Regions from separate parts of the Geobacillus sp. LYN3 genome, predicted to be linked through region 2. Evidence: a T-box and tRNA genes for the amino acid it is inferred to sense, from the RefSeq annotation. Region 2 holds a T-box; the other holds one or more tRNA genes.
What was found. The T-box of region 2 lies ahead of DCC82_RS13930 (valine--tRNA ligase). A T-box ahead of a tRNA ligase gene usually reads a tRNA of that ligase, here a tRNA-Val.
Positions count from the first base shown of each region.

Region 1: it encodes a tRNA-Val, which carries the amino acid that the T-box ahead of DCC82_RS13930 (valine--tRNA ligase) is inferred to sense. The anticodon was not compared.

Region 1 covers NZ_QCWL01000001.1:1,220,361-1,224,296, reverse strand. Annotated here, with positions in the region: gene DCC82_RS06425 (PH domain-containing protein) at 1-151, shown strand, start outside; gene DCC82_RS06420 (PH domain-containing protein) at 148-1,635, shown strand; tRNA gene DCC82_RS06415 (tRNA-Val) at 1,874-1,946, opposite strand; gene metC (cystathionine beta-lyase) at 2,241-3,425, opposite strand; gene DCC82_RS06405 (methionine biosynthesis PLP-dependent protein) at 3,430-3,936, opposite strand, start outside.
Region 2 covers NZ_QCWL01000001.1:2,653,180-2,657,115, forward strand. Annotated here, with positions in the region: gene DCC82_RS13930 (valine--tRNA ligase) at 1-1,961, opposite strand, end outside; T-box leader at 2,006-2,244, opposite strand; gene DCC82_RS13935 (hypothetical protein) at 2,400-2,588, shown strand; gene ysxE (spore coat protein YsxE) at 2,554-3,564, opposite strand; gene spoVID (stage VI sporulation protein D) at 3,634-3,936, opposite strand, start outside.

The DNA of each region.
Region 1 (3,936 bases), 1.4 Mb from region 2:
CATCATTATGCGAAAATATGGTGTCCGCTCCATTGAAATTAAAACGATGCAAGGTGGCGTTACCATTCCACATATTGAGGAAGAAGTTGCTATAAAGCTCCGCGATGATATTTCGAAGCTTGCCCGTTTAAAGGAGCTTGATGAAGTATGACGTTTCGCTATTCCAAGCTAAAAATATTCTATGACCTGCTAGACCTTATCAAAAGCAATCTGTTTATACTTTTCATTTTATTCCTAAATTCGGGTAGTAATTCTATGTTCATGAATATTGTGCAATGGGGTGCGATTGCGGTTTTCGGATTCAGTTTACTGTTTCGCATCTATGAGACATTATTTACTAAAGTTGTATTTGCCGAAGATGGCATTCATATACATAAGGGCCTATTTTCTAAATCAGAGCAATTTATACCACGTGAAAAATTTGAGAATGTGCAAACGAAGGCAAATGTTTTGCAACGATTATTTGGCGTACAATCGATCACAATGGAAACAGGAGAAGCAACTAGCGATGTGACATTGGAATTTGTAAATAAAGTGGATTGCATCAAGATAGAGGATTATGTTTTACGAAATGGGAATCAAGAGCAGCATGCTGAGGAAGCCATCAATGAATCTGAACGTCAAATTCTTTTCACCACTACCATTCGTGATATTTTGAAAGCTTCCCTATTGTCCTTCAGTTTTTTAGCCATCATTCCTATTGGCTTAAATATATGGTCAGATGTACATCCAGAAAAATATATTAATGTAGATAAGGTTATGTCTCATCTTTCAGGATGGCTGCTCATCTTGCTAGTCTTACTTGCCGTATTAGCAGCTGTCGGTATCGGCGTCTTTAAAACGTTTAATAGCTACTATCAATATACCATTTCAATGGACAATGAACGCATTTATGTACAAAAAGGCTGGCTTTCTAAGCAAAGCTTTTCCATTCGCAAAGACAAAGTACAAGCGGTCATTTACAAACAAAACGGCTATCAAAAGTTGCTCGGTGTGACAACAATTAAACTTATTTCAGCAGGGGAAATTTTGCCAGGTGAGGACCAAAACATTAATGAATTTTTCCCGTACTTACCAACGGAAAAAGCACATGAATTAATAGCAATCATGCTGCCAGAATTTCAACTGCGTAGCATGACACATTATGCATCCCCTAAGGCAAAAAAGTTGATTTGGCTTCGACCACCAATTTTTGCAAGCCTCGTTGCTGCCATTGGATTTTGGAAACCCATTTTCTTTATTTTTGGTGCGATTGTGTTGGTGTTTACTTATATCAATCGTATTCGAGAATACCGTAATACAGCGTTTAAGTTAGAAGATGCGCATGTACAGCTTCGCTCAGGTGCCTTTACAGTAGAAACACTCGTAACGAAACGGGCAAAGTTGCTTGAATTGCAATTTGAGCGTTCTTTGCTACAGCGAATTTTTGATGTCATGAGTGTAAAACTAACAAATCGTGCACACCCGGTTCACGTAACAACGTTATTAGATATCGATTCTTCTCTACAGCCGTTGATCACATCTTGGTTTGAAGCGCGCACAAAAGATGTGGAGATTGATCCACATTCACAGTACGATTCTTTAAAGCAAGATGCTTGTCCGATTCCTTCTTACGTTGAAGTTAATAGCAAATAAATAGCATACCAGCAGCATATTCAATTATGCTGCTTTATTTATGAAAAAACATAATTTATATTTATTTTAATAAGAAAGCTGCTAATCAAATCGATGCCCTGTTATCAAAATCAAACTAAAAATGCTTCGGCACCAAAATGGCACCAACCGTAACTTTGGCACCATTTTGAGTGCCTGCTATAAAAAACAAAAAGCTTGAAACCCTTGATACGCAAGGATTTCAAGCTCCACACTTTAGTGATTCCGACTGGGCTCGAACCAGCGACCTCCACCCTGTCAAGGTGGCGCTCTCCCAGCTGAGCTACGGAATCATATTCTGTTGAACACATCTATTATTATATGGATATGCCTGATCTTTGTCAAATACTTTTTTAAAAAATTTTCATCTAGCGATTGGGTGTCAATCGCTGTACGGCATTGTCGCGCACAAGCAATAGGGCAAGAACGATCGTAAATCCCCGCTTTCAATACATCATTATGTTATTTAGCGCTCTATATTTATTCCTTTGATCACATGATTATATTATCAGCAGAGACATTTCATTTGACAGAATAAACGAAAAGGTATGCGCGAGGCAGCTTCTTTTGGCGCATACCTTTTTATTTTATCGTGCTGAAACAGTGGATGATGATGTTTCTTTGACATATGACAGTGCTTGCTCGAAATCGGCAATTAGATCGTCAGCGGCTTCAAGGCCAACACTAAGACGCAGCAAGCCGTCCGTGATGCCGCGCCGCTCCCGTTCTTCTTTCGGCATCGCCGCATGTGACATTTTGGCAGGATACGATAAAATCGATTCGACTGCTCCTAAGCTGACGGCAAATACAGGGATGCGAACATGCTTTACAAACGTCCGGACCGCTTCTTCATCGGCAAGGCGGAACGATAATACCGCGCCAAATCCTGATGCCTGATAGCGCTGAATCGCATGGCCCGGATGATACGTAAGCCCTGGATAATACACTTCTTCCACTTTCGGATGATTCGCTAAATAACGGGCTATCTTTAGCGCTGACTGCGATGATTGCTCGAGGCGGACATGAAGCGTTTTTAATCCGCGCAACACAAGCCATGCGTCTTGGACGCCGAGCACCGCTCCGAAAGAGTTTTGCAATTTGTACAGCTGTTTGGCAAGTTCCTCGTCTTTGACAACGGCAAGCCCGGCAACAACGTCGCTATGCCCCGATAAAAATTTCGTCGCGCTATGAAGGACGACATCGACACCAAGATCGAGCGGACGCTGCAGAGCGGGAGTCATAAACGTATTATCTAAAAACGTTAAACAGCCATTTGCCTTTGCAAGCTTCACAATCCCGCGAATATCGGTCACTTTTAAAAGCGGATTCGATGGGGTTTCAACGTAAATGACTTTTGTATTCGGGCGAATATGGGAAGCTACTTCATGCAAATCGGTCATATCAACGAACGTATATTCAATACCAAAGCGGCTCAATACCTCGGTAATCATTCGGTACGTACCGCCGTAAACGTCTTCCGTCACAAGCACATGATCGCCTTTGGACAAGAGGAGAAAAGCGGTGGAAATCGCCGCCATTCCGGATGAGAAGGCGAAACCGCGCACCCCGCCTTCTAACGCCGCAATCGTCTCTTCCAACGCTTCGCGCGTCGGATTGCCTGAGCGGCTATAATCATATTTGCCGAATGTATCAAAATCAAATTGATGGAACGTGGAAGCGTGCTGAATCGGCACACTGACCGCTCCCGTTTGAGGATCCATTTTCCATTTATTATGGAGCAGTTTCGTTTGAAAAGATATGTGTTGTTCCATCTCCCTACACCTCTTTCATACTTTTTAACGCTTGCGATAAGTCAGAAATTAAATCTTCGACATGCTCGATGCCGACAGAGAAACGAAGCAGCCGGTTACAGACACCGTTGGCGATGCGGATTTCTTCTGGAATATCGGCATGGGTTTGCGTTGCTGGATACGTAATAAAACTTTCGACTCCTCCTAAACTTTCGGCGAATGTAATTAATCGTAAACTTTGCAAAAAGCGGTTGACCCATTTTTCTTCGCGCAAACGAAACGATAACATGCCGCCTCTTCCCGGGTATAATACATCAGTAATATCTTCATGCGCCGCTAAAAATTCACTGATTCGCTTCGCGTTTTCTTCGTGCTGTCGCATCCGAAGCGCCAGCGTCTTCATGCCGCGAATAAGCAGCCATGAATCAAACGGTGAAAGCACAGCGCCAATTGCGTTCTGATATTCCGCAAGCCGCTTGCAAAGTTCCTCCCCCTTCGCAACGACGAGACCTGCCAACACATCGTTATGGCC
Region 2 (3,936 bases):
GCCATTTCAATATACCAATCGCATAAATCATCCCAAATGAAGTTATACAACACGCGGCCGACCTCACCGAATTCATATTTTTCGGCAAGTTTTGTCACCGTTTCAATCGTTTCGTTTAAACGCGTTAAAATCCAATGGTCGGCAACCGTTTTTTCACCGCTTAAATCAAGCTGGTCGTACGTCATTCCGCCCATGTTCATCAGCGCGAAGCGGGATGCATTCCAAATTTTATTGGCAAAATTCCATGTCGCTTCGACTTTTTCCGTACTAAAGCGCAAATCTTGCCCAGGCGAGCTTCCAGTAGCCAAGAAGAAGCGAAGCGAATCGGCGCCGTATTGATCGATGACATCCATCGGGTCAACCCCGTTGCCGAGCGATTTGCTCATTTTTCTTCCTTGCGCGTCACGGACAAGACCATGGATTAATACATCTTTAAACGGTCTTTCCCCGGTAAATTCAAGACCTTGGAAAATCATGCGCGATACCCAGAAGAAAATGATGTCATATCCAGTGACAAGCACATCGGTTGGATAATAGCGTTTGTAATCCGGTGCCTCTGTATCCGGCCAGCCCATCGTTGAAAACGGCCATAGGGCAGAGCTGAACCACGTATCTAGCACATCCGGGTCTTGCTCCCAGTTTTCGATATCAGCCGGAGGTTCATGATCGACATAAATTTCTCCTGTTTCTTTATGGTACCAAGCCGGAATGCGATGCCCCCACCATAATTGACGGGAAATACACCAGTCGCGAATGTTTTCCAACCAATGCAAATACGTTTTTTCGAAGCGTTCCGGAACGAAATGCACTTTTCCTTCCGTTTTTTGCAGCTGAATGGCCGCTTCCGCGAGTGGTTTCATTTTGACGAACCATTGTGTCGACAAATACGGCTCGACAACCGCTCCGCTGCGTTCGCTATGCCCAACTGAATGCACATGTTCTTCGATTTTAAATAGCACTCCTTGTTCTTGCAAATCTTTAACGATTTGCTTGCGGCATTCGAAACGGTCCAACCCTTGATATTGCATCGCGTTTTCATTCATCGTGCCGTCTTCGTTCATAACGAGGATGCGCGGCAAGTTGTGGCGGTTTCCGATTTCAAAGTCATTCGGGTCATGTGCCGGTGTAATTTTCACCGCACCCGATCCGAATTCCATATCGACATACTCATCGGCGATAATCGGAATTTCGCGGCCGACAATCGGCAAAATAACCGTTTTGCCAATGAGATGTTTATAGCGCTCGTCATCTGGGTGAACGGCAACCGCCGTATCGCCGAGCATCGTTTCCGGACGGGTCGTTGCCACTTCGATATACCCGGAGCCGTCGGCAAGCGGATAGCGCATATGATAAAGCGCGCCTTTTACTTCTTTATAAATCACTTCAATATCCGATAACGCCGTTTTTGTTACCGGATCCCAGTTAATAATGTATTCGCCTCGATAAATAAGCCCTTTTCGGTAAAGCGATACGAACACTTCGCGCACCGCTTTCGATAAACCTTCATCTAACGTAAAGCGCTCACGCGTATAATCGAGGCCAAGCCCTAATTTTGCCCATTGCTGGCGAATGTGGCTCGCGTATTCTTCTTTCCATTTCCACGTTTCCTCAAGAAACTTTTCCCGTCCTAAATCATAGCGGGAAAGTCCTTGCTTGCGAAGCTTTTCTTCTACTTTTGCCTGTGTGGCGATTCCGGCATGGTCCATTCCCGGAAGCCATAGAACGTCATAGCCTTGCATCCGCTTCATGCGTGTAATAATATCCTGCAGCGTCGTATCCCACGCATGTCCCAAATGGAGTTTCCCTGTTACGTTTGGCGGCGGGATGACAATCGTAAACGGCTTTTTATCAGGATCGCCCGTTGCTTCAAAAAATTTTCCGTCAAGCCACCATTGATATCGATTGGCTTCTACGGCTTTATGGTCGTATTTCGTAGACATTGTAATATCTTTTTGTTCCATTTTGTTTTCCCTCCTTCTTATCAATAAAAAACTCCTTTCATCCTAAAAAGGACGAAAGGAGACTCTTTCGCGGTACCACCTTTTTTCTTAAGCAAAAAGAATTTGCTTAAGCACTTCATTGCGATAACGGTCTGCGACCGGCTTCCTCTACTAGGCAAACACCGTTCAAAGAAGCAGCTCCAGGGCGACCTTCCAACGATAACCGTCCTAGGAAATCTCGCAGCTACTGATTTCCCTCTCTGAAGGCGTTATTCGTTGTACTCTTCCCTGTCTTCGCTTTTTTATTATTTTTCTGTTTATTATACTACGAAAAACTTGTTTCATCGTCAATCATCTTTGCCAAGTTTTTATTTATTTATTCCATTTCTTCGTTTTTGGTGACAAAAACAATATCCAATCATATTTTAATAGTAACATGCCCGAGGGAGGAAATGCTCGATGAAACGATTTAACTATTATTCATGGCCGCCATGGCTTCGGCAAATTCGTGCCGTTTGTGCGCAAGTGATTATTCCAATCACGATTTTTCAAGCGATTCGCACCATTTTTTTACCCACGACGTTTGATGTCATCTTATTGGCCATTTTTGTGCTTATTGCGGTGGCGTTTCATCTGGAGTGGATTTAGCTTCTTCTGCTTCTTTTCTCTGGACAAGGCGCATGACGACATACTCCATATTTTTCATTGTAAAGTAACGGCGCTGCAGTTTGGAAACATATTCCCGTTCACTTTTTCTGTTTTGCCGCTTCATCTCATACTCATAAATGCAGCGATATAAAAAATGCGGCTGCGCAAGATGGCTGAAAAGAAAGGACCATTCCTCTTCTAACATCGGCAACGTTTTTCCGTATTCTTCCATCCCTTCCACCCATTCATCACCGATCGGCGGAAATGTGCGCATATGATAACGAAGCGCCATGATGACATCGAAAAGCGGAGAGTTCCAACTGGCGCGTTCCCAACTAAAAAAATAACGATTATCATTTTCCATCTCTATATAATGTGAAAGCCGTGCCTTTCCGTGAATCCAGGCAATTCTCCATTTTTTTGTTTCTTTCATTTTTTCATACCATTTCTCTAGCTCCGTTTCCGCAAACCAATACGCTTGCATTGTTTCATGAAAATACGTGCAGCATTGCAGCTGAAACGGAGACATATACCATGCATTTTCGCACTTTTCCACATATGATTGCAAAAAGGCGCGCTGCCTTTCCCATTCTCTTTTTTTATTCTCATAGTAATTTCTTATCTCTTCTTCGTTAATATCTATTTGTTTGAGTGACTTTTGATGTAAATAAGCGAGGTCGCGAAAAAAAGAGCGGACATGTTCTCGTTTTTCTTTTCTCTCATCGGATGAAATCCATGGCATTAAATAATAATGCCGGCCATACGATACAAACGGAAAACCTTGTTTTGACAAGTAAAGAGGAACAGATTGTTTTCCATAAAAAATATACGATTGTTGAATGGCTGCCATTTCCCTGGCGTTCGTTATTTCTTTTAAAGCAAATAGACCAGCGTTCGTATGGATTTTTTTTACTTTCCCGTAATCATCGACGCGAAACGGCTTTAACCCGTATTGCTGTAAAATGGGCGTATACATTTCGATGCGTTCTCTGTTCAATGAAACGACCCCCTCCATAAAAAGAAGTGAGGAATCATGTTTCCCTCACTACGAAGAGCGGCTTCCCGCTAGTGCCGGTATATATAACAATTGCCCTTCATGGATTTCCTCAGGGCTTTCCAATTGGTTGACACGAAGCAGCTGCTGGACGGTTATATCGTACCGATCGGCGATCTTGTCCAACGAATCTCCTTGCTGAACGATGCAAATTTTTACTTTCGTAAATTCCTCTTCTTGATTCTTCGCAAATAGTTTCGTTAAGTACAATGCATTTTCACTCTTTACTTTTTGTTTTTCGTTTTCATCTATTTCTTCTTTCATTTCATCAGCATCTTTTTCTTTCATCGATCC